4 regions of the Bradyrhizobium sp. 2S1 genome follow, and region 2 is predicted to be linked to each of the others. Evidence: riboswitches for the same ligand, from Rfam matches in the RefSeq annotation. Region 2 holds a riboswitch; each other region holds the start of a gene.
What was found. A riboswitch is a leader RNA that binds a small molecule or an ion and turns the genes downstream of it on or off. The one in region 2 is predicted to bind cobalamin.
Positions count from the first base shown of each region.

Region 1: another riboswitch for cobalamin. It lies ahead of HAP54_RS06560 (TonB-dependent receptor); the one in region 2 lies ahead of HAP54_RS16050 (ribonucleoside-diphosphate reductase subunit alpha).
Region 3: another riboswitch for cobalamin. It lies ahead of metE (5-methyltetrahydropteroyltriglutamate--homocysteine S-methyltransferase); the one in region 2 lies ahead of HAP54_RS16050 (ribonucleoside-diphosphate reductase subunit alpha).
Region 4: another riboswitch for cobalamin. It lies ahead of HAP54_RS10040 (hypothetical protein); the one in region 2 lies ahead of HAP54_RS16050 (ribonucleoside-diphosphate reductase subunit alpha).

Region 1 is NZ_CP147717.1:1,354,529-1,356,724, forward strand. It holds gene HAP54_RS06560 (TonB-dependent receptor) at 1-1,151, opposite strand, end outside; gene HAP54_RS06565 (hypothetical protein) at 1,123-1,596, shown strand; cobalamin riboswitch at 1,591-1,786, opposite strand; partial or broken gene HAP54_RS06570 (CobW family GTP-binding protein) at 2,015-2,196, opposite strand, start outside.
Region 2 is NZ_CP147717.1:3,399,860-3,402,055, forward strand. It holds gene HAP54_RS16050 (ribonucleoside-diphosphate reductase subunit alpha) at 1-1,162, opposite strand, end outside; cobalamin riboswitch at 1,372-1,586, opposite strand; gene HAP54_RS16055 (hypothetical protein) at 1,840-2,043, opposite strand.
Region 3 is NZ_CP147717.1:117,567-119,762, reverse strand. It holds partial or broken gene metE (5-methyltetrahydropteroyltriglutamate--homocysteine S-methyltransferase) at 1-1,217, opposite strand, end outside; cobalamin riboswitch at 1,321-1,520, opposite strand.
Region 4 is NZ_CP147717.1:2,098,340-2,100,535, forward strand. It holds gene HAP54_RS10035 (FecCD family ABC transporter permease) at 1-672, opposite strand, end outside; cobalamin riboswitch at 785-982, shown strand; gene HAP54_RS10040 (hypothetical protein) at 1,092-1,403, shown strand; partial or broken gene HAP54_RS10045 (TonB-dependent receptor) at 1,410-2,196, shown strand, end outside.

The DNA of each region.
Region 1 (2,196 bases), 2.0 Mb from region 2:
CGATCGTACCTGACGCCGGTGACGAGCGACAATTGATCAGTCAGCGACAGACGATCCTCCGCAAACAGCGCGTATTGATTGACGATCGCATTGAAGCCGGGCGATGTCGCGGTCGTCGTCGCGAAGAACGATCCTGGATCGAAGACGTAGGGGTTGACTGACGACGCGCCGCCAAACGGCGAGTTATTGGTGTGGGTGAAGTCGATGTGGTTAACGTCGAATCCTGCGACGAAGCGGCTCTCGAGGCCGAGGATGTGGCCGCTGAAGGTCGCGTCCATCCGGTTGCCGGCCTGCTTCTGGTCGTGGAAGATCTCGATATAGTTGCCGCGATCGATCAAGTTGGTCTTCGGATTCCAGGTATAGCTCTCGATGTCGCGCCAGTGCCGCTCGCTGGTCAGGTAATACAGCGTATTGTTGATCTTGATGCCGTCGGCGACGTCCCACTCGGTCTTGAACTGGGTCCAGCTGTCCTGATAGCGGATCGTGCTATCTGACGCGTTGTAATTCTTGAAGCGCAGCGCGTCCTGGATCGCGCCGTTGATCAGCGGCGTGCCGAAATAGCGCGACGGGCTGCGGTCGCCATAATCCTCGGAGAGCGTGAAGGCGAAATTTTCGGACGCCTGCACCCGCACCGCGGCGGAGACCACCGCGTTCGAGGTCTTGTCGCGATCGACCCAGCCGTCCGACATGTTGCCGGTGGCATTGATGCGGTAGGATACATTGGGATTGATCGGACCGGTGCTGTCGACCGAGAGCCGCCGCGTCATGTTGCTGTCGAGCGAGACCTCGGCTTCGTTGTAGGGCGTGCCCAGCGGCTTTTTCGGAATCACGTTGATGACGCCGCCGATTGCGCCTTCGCCGTACAGCACCGAGGCCGGGCCGCGCAGCACCTCGATACGTTGCGCCGACCAGGTATCGTACGGGAACGTCAGGGTTCCCGAGCCGATGTAGAAGCGCGTGCCGTCATACAGCGTCATCACCGAATTGCTGCCGGCGAAGCCGCGGGTGCTGAACGACAGGCCGCCATTGCCGGGAGCGGGCGTTGCGGTGAATCCGGCTGCGTCCTGGGTGACGGCGTCGGTGACATTATGCTGGCCGCGTTCGGCGATGGTCTGCGACGTGATGATCTCGACGCTGGCGGGCGTCTGCAACGGCGTTAGATTCAGACGGCTGCCGGTGCTCCCCGGCTTGGTGGCGTTGAGCGTCGGCGATGCCGACCCCGAAGCGCCAGACGCCGCGGCGCGCGGCGTGTTGCCGGTTGCCGCGGCCAGTGCGGGTCTGGAGCGTGGCCGCGACGACGACGCCGAGTTGCTGCTTCGCGCCGCGGGCTTGGGCTTTGCTGATGCCGAGGGCGAGACCTCGATCGGATCGAGCCTGGCTGGTGGCGGTGTTTGTGCTCCACCTTCAGCCGGCAGCAGCAGCGATGACAAGGAGCAAACGAGGCCGAGGCGCCAGCGGCGCGCAACGGGAGAAGACGGAGACATGAAAGGACTCGCGGTAACGTGGCACGTCACCGCGAACGCGGACTGGCGCATTGCCCAAAAGGCAGTGCTCCGATCGCACCAGGACGCCCCCGCCCGATGTGCTCGCGTGTGACCACGACTGACGGCAGGTCTCCTGGCTCACGGGTCGTCGCCTGTCGACGCCTTCCCGGACCGAATGGCCCAGTGGCAAATTGACGAAAGGCTCGCCGTTTACAGTTGCGGGGACAGCTGCGGCATTGGGGTTACCCTCGCACCGCATTCCCTTTTGATCCCCGAAGGGAACCGTCGGCAAAAACGATAGGTGGTGCGGGATGGGCTGTCAATTCGATGTGATGGTCACGCGCATGCTTTGCGGGACGGTGCTGCAGCGATGACACAGCCACATCTACGACTGACGCGGAGAGTTAACACGTCATCCTGAGGAGCGCGGCACGCGCGTCTCGAAGGATGCACGGCCCGGCTCGTGGCCGTCGATCCTTCGAGACGCCGCTTCGCGGCTCCTCAGGATGACGGGGAAACGTAAGTTCGCATCACTCGGCTTCGACACATCCCTGCATCACCTCATCGATCTCCGCCCACGAGAGCGCACCCATCTCGGCGATGAACACGATCCGCGTGCGCGGCACGCCAGGCGACGGCACGCCGCCGCAGCCAAGGTCGCGCGTCCGCCGGCGAGTTGAAACACCGTCAGCCGCCCCGGCTGCTCCACCGT
Region 2 (2,196 bases):
TCGCCAAGCCACTCTCCATTGGAATGCCATTCGCCTGGAGGAACGAGTGGAAGCCCATCACGCCAAGTCCGACGGAGCGCTCGCGCAGGGCGGCGTAGCGGGCCCGCTTCATACCCTCCGGCGCCGTCGTGATGAAGTGGGTGAGCACGTTGTCAAGGAAGCGCATGACGTCCTCGATGAAGCCGGGTTCCTCATTCCATTGGTCCCAGGTCTCGAGGTTGAGCGATGACAGACAGCACACCGCGGTGCGCTCCTCGCCGCGATGGTCGATGCCGGTCGGGAGCGTAATCTCGCTGCACAGGTTGGAGGTCGAGACCTTGAGACCGAGCTCGCGCTGGTGCTTGGGAAGCGCGCGATTCACGGTGTCGATGAACAAGAGATAAGGCTCGCCTGTCTGCAACCGGTTCTCAAGAATGCGTTGCCATAGCTGTCGCGCGTCGATCTCGCGGACGACCTCGTTCGTCTTCGGGCTGCGCAGAGCGAACGCGGTGCCGGCGCCCACGGCACGCATGAACTCGTCGGTGAGGTTGATGCCGTGATGCAGGTTGAGGCTCTTGCGGTTGAAGTCGCCGGACGCCTTGCGGATCTCGAGAAACTCCTCGATCTCGGGATGCTGGATATCGAGATAGACCGCCGCCGAGCCGCGCCGCAACGAGCCCTGGCTGATCGCCAGCGTCAGGCCGTCCATGACGTGGATGAACGGGATGACGCCTGAGCTGACGCCGCCCTTCACCTTCTCTCCGATCGAGCGAACATTGCCCCAGTACGTGCCGATACCGCCCCCGTTGGAGGCAAGCCACACGTTTTCGTCCCAGGTGCCAACGATTCCTTCGAGCGAGTCCGACACCGAGTTAAGGAAGCACGAGATTGGCAGGCCGCGCGTGGTGCCGCCATTGGACAGCACCGGCGTGGCTGGCATGAACCACAGCCGAGACATCGCGTCATAGAGACGTTGGGCGTGCGCAACATCGTCCGCGAAGGCACAGGACACCCGCGCGAACATGTCCTGGATGCTTTCGCCGACGAGCAGATAGCGATCGGTCAGCGTTAGCTTGCCGAACGCGGTCAGCAGGCCGTCGCGCGATCGATCGAGCGTGAGATCGGACGGCTTTGGCAATGGCGCGAGAGGCCGCGGCAGCGGAGCCGATGACGGCGGCGGCACAACACACCGCTGAGGCGCGGCAGACTTTGGCCGCGCCGGCCACGGCCGCACACTCGGCCACTCAATTAGATGACCATGCTGATTGAAATCGTAAGACGGCGACATCGGCAACCCCGCGATGTTAGGGGGTGAAGCCACGCGCACGACTTGCGAGGAGACGGGTCAAACGTCCCAGGCTGCAAGCGACGCACGGGGCACCCCGCCCGAGGACGTTCTATTCTGTCGCGGCAGGTCTCCTGGCTCGCGGGTCGCTGCGGCTGTCGGCCTTCCCGGTGCTGTCGCGGCCAGTGACCATTATGACAACCGCTCGCCGCTTACAGTTGCGGGGGGCAGCCCCGGAATAGCCGTTACCGGCGCACCGGGTTCCCTCTTAGCTTCCATCCTACTAGATGCAGAATGGAAGACCGTGGCAGATCTACATACAGACGCCGCGCGTCGAGATTCGTCAAGGCTTGTGCCAGGGGAGTCGAGACGCAGGACGCCACGTCCGCTCCGGGTCCGGGCCCGCAACGCTCTGTTCGAGCAAATGCCCCCCCCCCTGCTTCGGCCCATTCCGTGAAAAGAGTGGCAGCATTTTGATTTCGATGCTCCGTCGCGATGACGGGTGCCTATGCGAGCCCGCGTTGGATAGGAATCCGTTCGGCGAAGGTTCTGGGCGATGCTGGCGAGGGATAATCTCATGACGCGCAACGTTTGGCTTGCAATTCAAAGCGGTCGAGAATGCGATCGAGCTGCGCCAGCAAGGTGTTGCTCTTCTTGTGGAACTGGCGTGAGGTGCGTCCCTGCCATGATCGTGCGATCTCGGTGGCTTGCCGCGCGCGCCAGATCGAGCACGATAGCTCCACAAATGCTTGTGGTACCACTGAGCCTTCAACGCGCAACAGTCGCCGTCGCGCTTGCTGACGTGGCCAAGTGTTTTGGCGCCATGATTTACCAGAGCTCCGATCGCAGTAATGACCTTGCCGGCACAGCGGTTGTCCTCACTTGCGTGGTCATGGATGAAGCCGCCAAGGAGGCTCGATCTTAGTCAGCTT
Region 3 (2,196 bases), 3.3 Mb from region 2:
GACGTCCGGCGGACGGCTGCGGCACACTCCGATTCCGCAAGAGCTTTCGCAACATTCTGGTCGCCTGCGAGTGCCCGCGCCAAGGTCGCAAGCTCACGCATCTTCTGAACCGAGAAAGCAAGCCAGCTCTTGACGTCGGAGGCGAGCCCGGTCTCGAGTTCAACATCGACCGGCACATGAAGCAGCGAGCAGGATGGGGCGATCTGTACGCGGTCCTTACCAAGCTTCGCAATCGCGGGGTCCAGTCGCTGGCGGAGCGCCGACAAATTCGATCGCCAAACATTCCGACCGTCTATGACGCCGAGCGACATGACGAGGTCACTTCGGCCGCTCGCAATGATCTGGCTCAATAACTCTGGCGCGCGAACCAGATCGACGTGAAGCCCGGCAACAGGCAGGCGCAGGGCAGCGTCCAGATTGTCGCAGAGGCCACCGAAATAGCTTGCAACCATGATCTTGATGGCCGGCCCTTCCTTTGCGAGCCGGCCATAAGCATGTACCAAGGAGTTTCGCGAACTCTCATCCAGATCAAGGACTAGCCAAGGTTCGTCGAATTGAACCCAATTTGCCCCGCGTTTGGCCAATTCCTTCAAAAGCTCAATATAGACCGGTATCAGGTCATCCAGCAGTGACAGTGGCTGGAACGCACGATCGGCACTCTTGCCAAGCTTCAAGAATGTAACCGGCCCGATCAGGACAGGGCGCGTCTGAAAGCCAAGGGCCTTGGCTTCCTCGTACTCCTCGATTGGTTTGCGAGAGGATAGTCTGAAAGTCTGCCCCGGGTGAAATTCCGGGACCATGTAATGGTAGTTGGTGTCGAACCATTTGGTCATCTCCTGCGCGGGTGCGCCATATCCACGCGACGGGTGACCGCAACTCCCATCCTGACCGTCGCATTGTGACCCGCGTGCCATGGCGAAGTATGTCTTGAGCGAAATGGATCCGGCATTCGTCTCGTAGACTTCTGGGATGGCACCAACCATGACACTGGTGTCGAGCACCTGGTCGTACAGCGAGAAATCGTTCGATGGGATCACGGTGATACCGAGAGACCTCTGGCGAGCCCAATTTGCGGCACGTAGGCCAGCTGCATCCTCGAGCAACTGCTGTTCGGCGATTTTTCCGGCCCAGTAACTTTCGAGCGCAACCTTGAGCTCTCGCCTTGGACCGATGCGTGGCGTTCCGAGTGTGGCAACCGGAAGAGAGAGAAGAGACATAGCGTTAACCCCATATTGGGGGGCAAAGGCCATGGCGGACGCAGGCAGAAGAAGTCGCGCGAGCGACCGCTGCTTGGCGCACCACCGGGACACCCCGCCCGTGGACGAAGATAGTGTCGGGGCAGGTCTCCTGGCTCGCGGCTCAGCGCTGCTGTCCGGCCTTCCCGAAACCGTCAGGCTTCAGTGACTTCGTTGGACAGCGGCTCGCCGCTCACAGTTGCGGGGACAGCGCCGGCATTGACACCGGCTTCCCTCTTAGCTCCGGCCTAATGAGACCGGAGAACCTCGACACCTTCAATTATCGGCAAAAGGGATGTTCCGTCAACCTCGCGAATTCATGTTGCGATCTGCTAATGTGCCTAGCGGCATGCCCACCGTTCATCCTCGATGCAGAAGTCGCTCTGCAATCACGGACATCGGATGACATCCCGAAAGTCCCTCCGCGTGGGCAGCGACAAATCCGAATACGCCGCCTTTGCGCCGAGGACCACTTGGTCGAACAGACGGCTTTCATGCAAGCTGGCCCCGGTTCATCAAGCACGGCGCGCTGCGCTGCCTTCTCCAAGCAATCAACGATCCACCGAATAAGATAGCATACGCGGCGCGAGGTGTTTCTGTGATGCCAGCCATTTCTGGTAGGCGTCACTCGGACACTTTTTGGCGATACTGCCCAGGCAAGCATATCAACCAAACCAAGGAGACCGGCTCGCAATGAAAATGGCTGTTTGGAGTGCCCTCGGTGTCTTTGCTGTTGCCGTCTCGGCGGTCGGCTTGTTCGGATTGATGGTAAGACCGCTCTTGAGTAACGCCGCTCGACAGATTCTCTCGAAACTATTGATCGGCTCAAGCCGAGGCTAGCACGGCTCAGCGCCTCTACCTGCTTGCGGAGGACAGGACTTGCGTCGAAGCCGCATCTTCCGGTCGATTGAAGAGCACGATATGCGCCGGCCGACACGAGCGATCGCGCATGCCAGTGAAT
Region 4 (2,196 bases), 1.3 Mb from region 2:
CGCGTTCGCCTGGCTCAGCAGGATGGCGGCACCCGCGATGATGAAGGGCAGCGCCAGCGCCACATGCTGAAAGCTGCGGTCCTCTAGCGAGCCGAGCAGCCAGAACGCGATCTCCAGCACCACGAAGGGATTGCTGGAGAGGTTCATCACCAGCGCCGTCGCAGCACCGGCAAAGCTCGAGATCGCGAGCCCCGCGAGGATCAGGATCAGCAGCCCGGCATTGCGGCCGGCGACCGCGAGCAGCGCGAACACCGAGCCGAACGCGGCGATGATCGCGACCACCGGCAACGCGTAGGAGCGCACATCGGCCAGGCCGAGCGCGATCACCAGCACCGCGCCGAACGCCGCCGACTGCGGCGCGCCGAACAGCGACGGCGAGGCCAGCGGATTGCGCAGCAGGCCCTGCAGCGCCGCGCCTGACAGCCCGAGAATGCCGCCGATCGCGAACGCGAGAATGGTGCGCGGCAGGCGAATCTCGCGCACGATCACCTGCGCCACGTCGCTGCCGCCGCCGAACAGCGCCTCGATCACCGCGAGCGGCGACAGCCGCACCGGCCCGATGCCGAGCGAGATCACGCACAGCAGGACCACAAGCGCGAGCAGCGCCGCGGTGGCGCCCCATCGGCGCCGCGCGGCGACCTCGGCCGCCAAGGCAAAATCCTGCACGCTCATTGGATCCATGCTCTTACAGCGATCGCCGTGGCAGACAAGCGACACTCGATAAAAACCGTGGCCGTCTGACCGCCGCCCGACTTCCGCCGGATTGACTTTGCTGCCCGGCCGAACCCTAGATGAACATGACGGTTCTTTCATGAGATGAAAAGGGAATGCGGTGCGGGGAAACTTCCCCAAGGCCGCGGCTGCCCCCGCAACTGTATGCGGTGAATCCTTCGTCACAGGCCACTGGGAATCTCGGTCCTGGGAAGGCGACGAAGGGTAACGACCCGCGAGCCAGGAGACCTGCCGTCAGCCGTGGTCACACGCGAAGATGCCGGTCGGGGAGTACAGGCATGAGCTTCACCTGAGGCTGTTAGCACGATGGTGAGACTGGTTCGCGGTGACGTGCCACTGACGTTACCGAGGTCTCGCTTATGTTGTCCTACCCATTCCACCATTGGCGGCGCACGCTGCTGCTCGCGACGACGATGCTCGCGCCTGTATTTATTGTCTCCGCCGCGCGGGCGCAGCAGGCGCCTGCTCCCGATCAGCTACCAGCGATCGAAGTCACCAAGCCGGGCGACCAGAACGTCACGCGCGCCAAGCCGGCTGCGGACGAAGCGCCGGCACCGCGCCGTCCGGCGCCGGGCACCGCAGAGAGCACCAATGTAGGCGGCGGAAGCGGATCGGGCACCACAGGGACAGGCACGGCCACCGGAACGGGCGGCACCAGCGGCGGTCGCTAGTTCGCCGGCATTGTCGGATCGTCCTCGGCCGTGATCACCGCCGACGACATCGCGCATTCGCCGGTGCAGTCGTTGCCGGAAATCCTCGCGCAGGTGCCGGGCGTGCAGCTGCAAACGCTCTATGGCGGGCCGAACGGCGCCAAGACCGCGGTCGACCTGCGCGGCTTCGGGGCATTCGCCACCGACAACACGCTGTTCCTGCTCAATGGCCGCCGGCTCAACGACGTCGACAAGGCCGGCTTCGACCTCACCACGATCCCGCTCGATTCGATCGCGCGCATCGAGATCACGCGCGGCAACAGCGGCGCCGTGCTCTACGGCGACAATGCGGTGGGCGGCGTCGTCAACATCATCACCAAGACCGGCGTCGGCGGTCCGCCGACGACGATGAGAGCCGAGGCGGGATTTGGCTCGTTCAACACCCGCATGGCCGCCGTCTCCGCGGCGCTCAATGCGGGACCGTGGTCCACCTCGTTCTACGGCAACGGCATCAAGTCCGACGGCTACCGCGTCAACAATGCGCTCGACCAGCGCAACGCGGTCGGCAGCGTCAACTACACCACGCCCGACCTCACCGCTTTCCTGACCGTCACGGGCAGCGACCAGAAGCTCGGCCTGCCCGGCGGGCGGCTGGTCGATCCGTCGATCGGGGTGAACGAGCTGCAAACCGACCGCCGGGGCAGCAGTACGCCGTTCGACTATGCCAACCAGCAGACCGCGAGCGTCACCGCCGGCTTCACCAAGACGCTGATCAACGGCGTCGACCTGATCGTCGACGGCGGCTGGCGGCAGC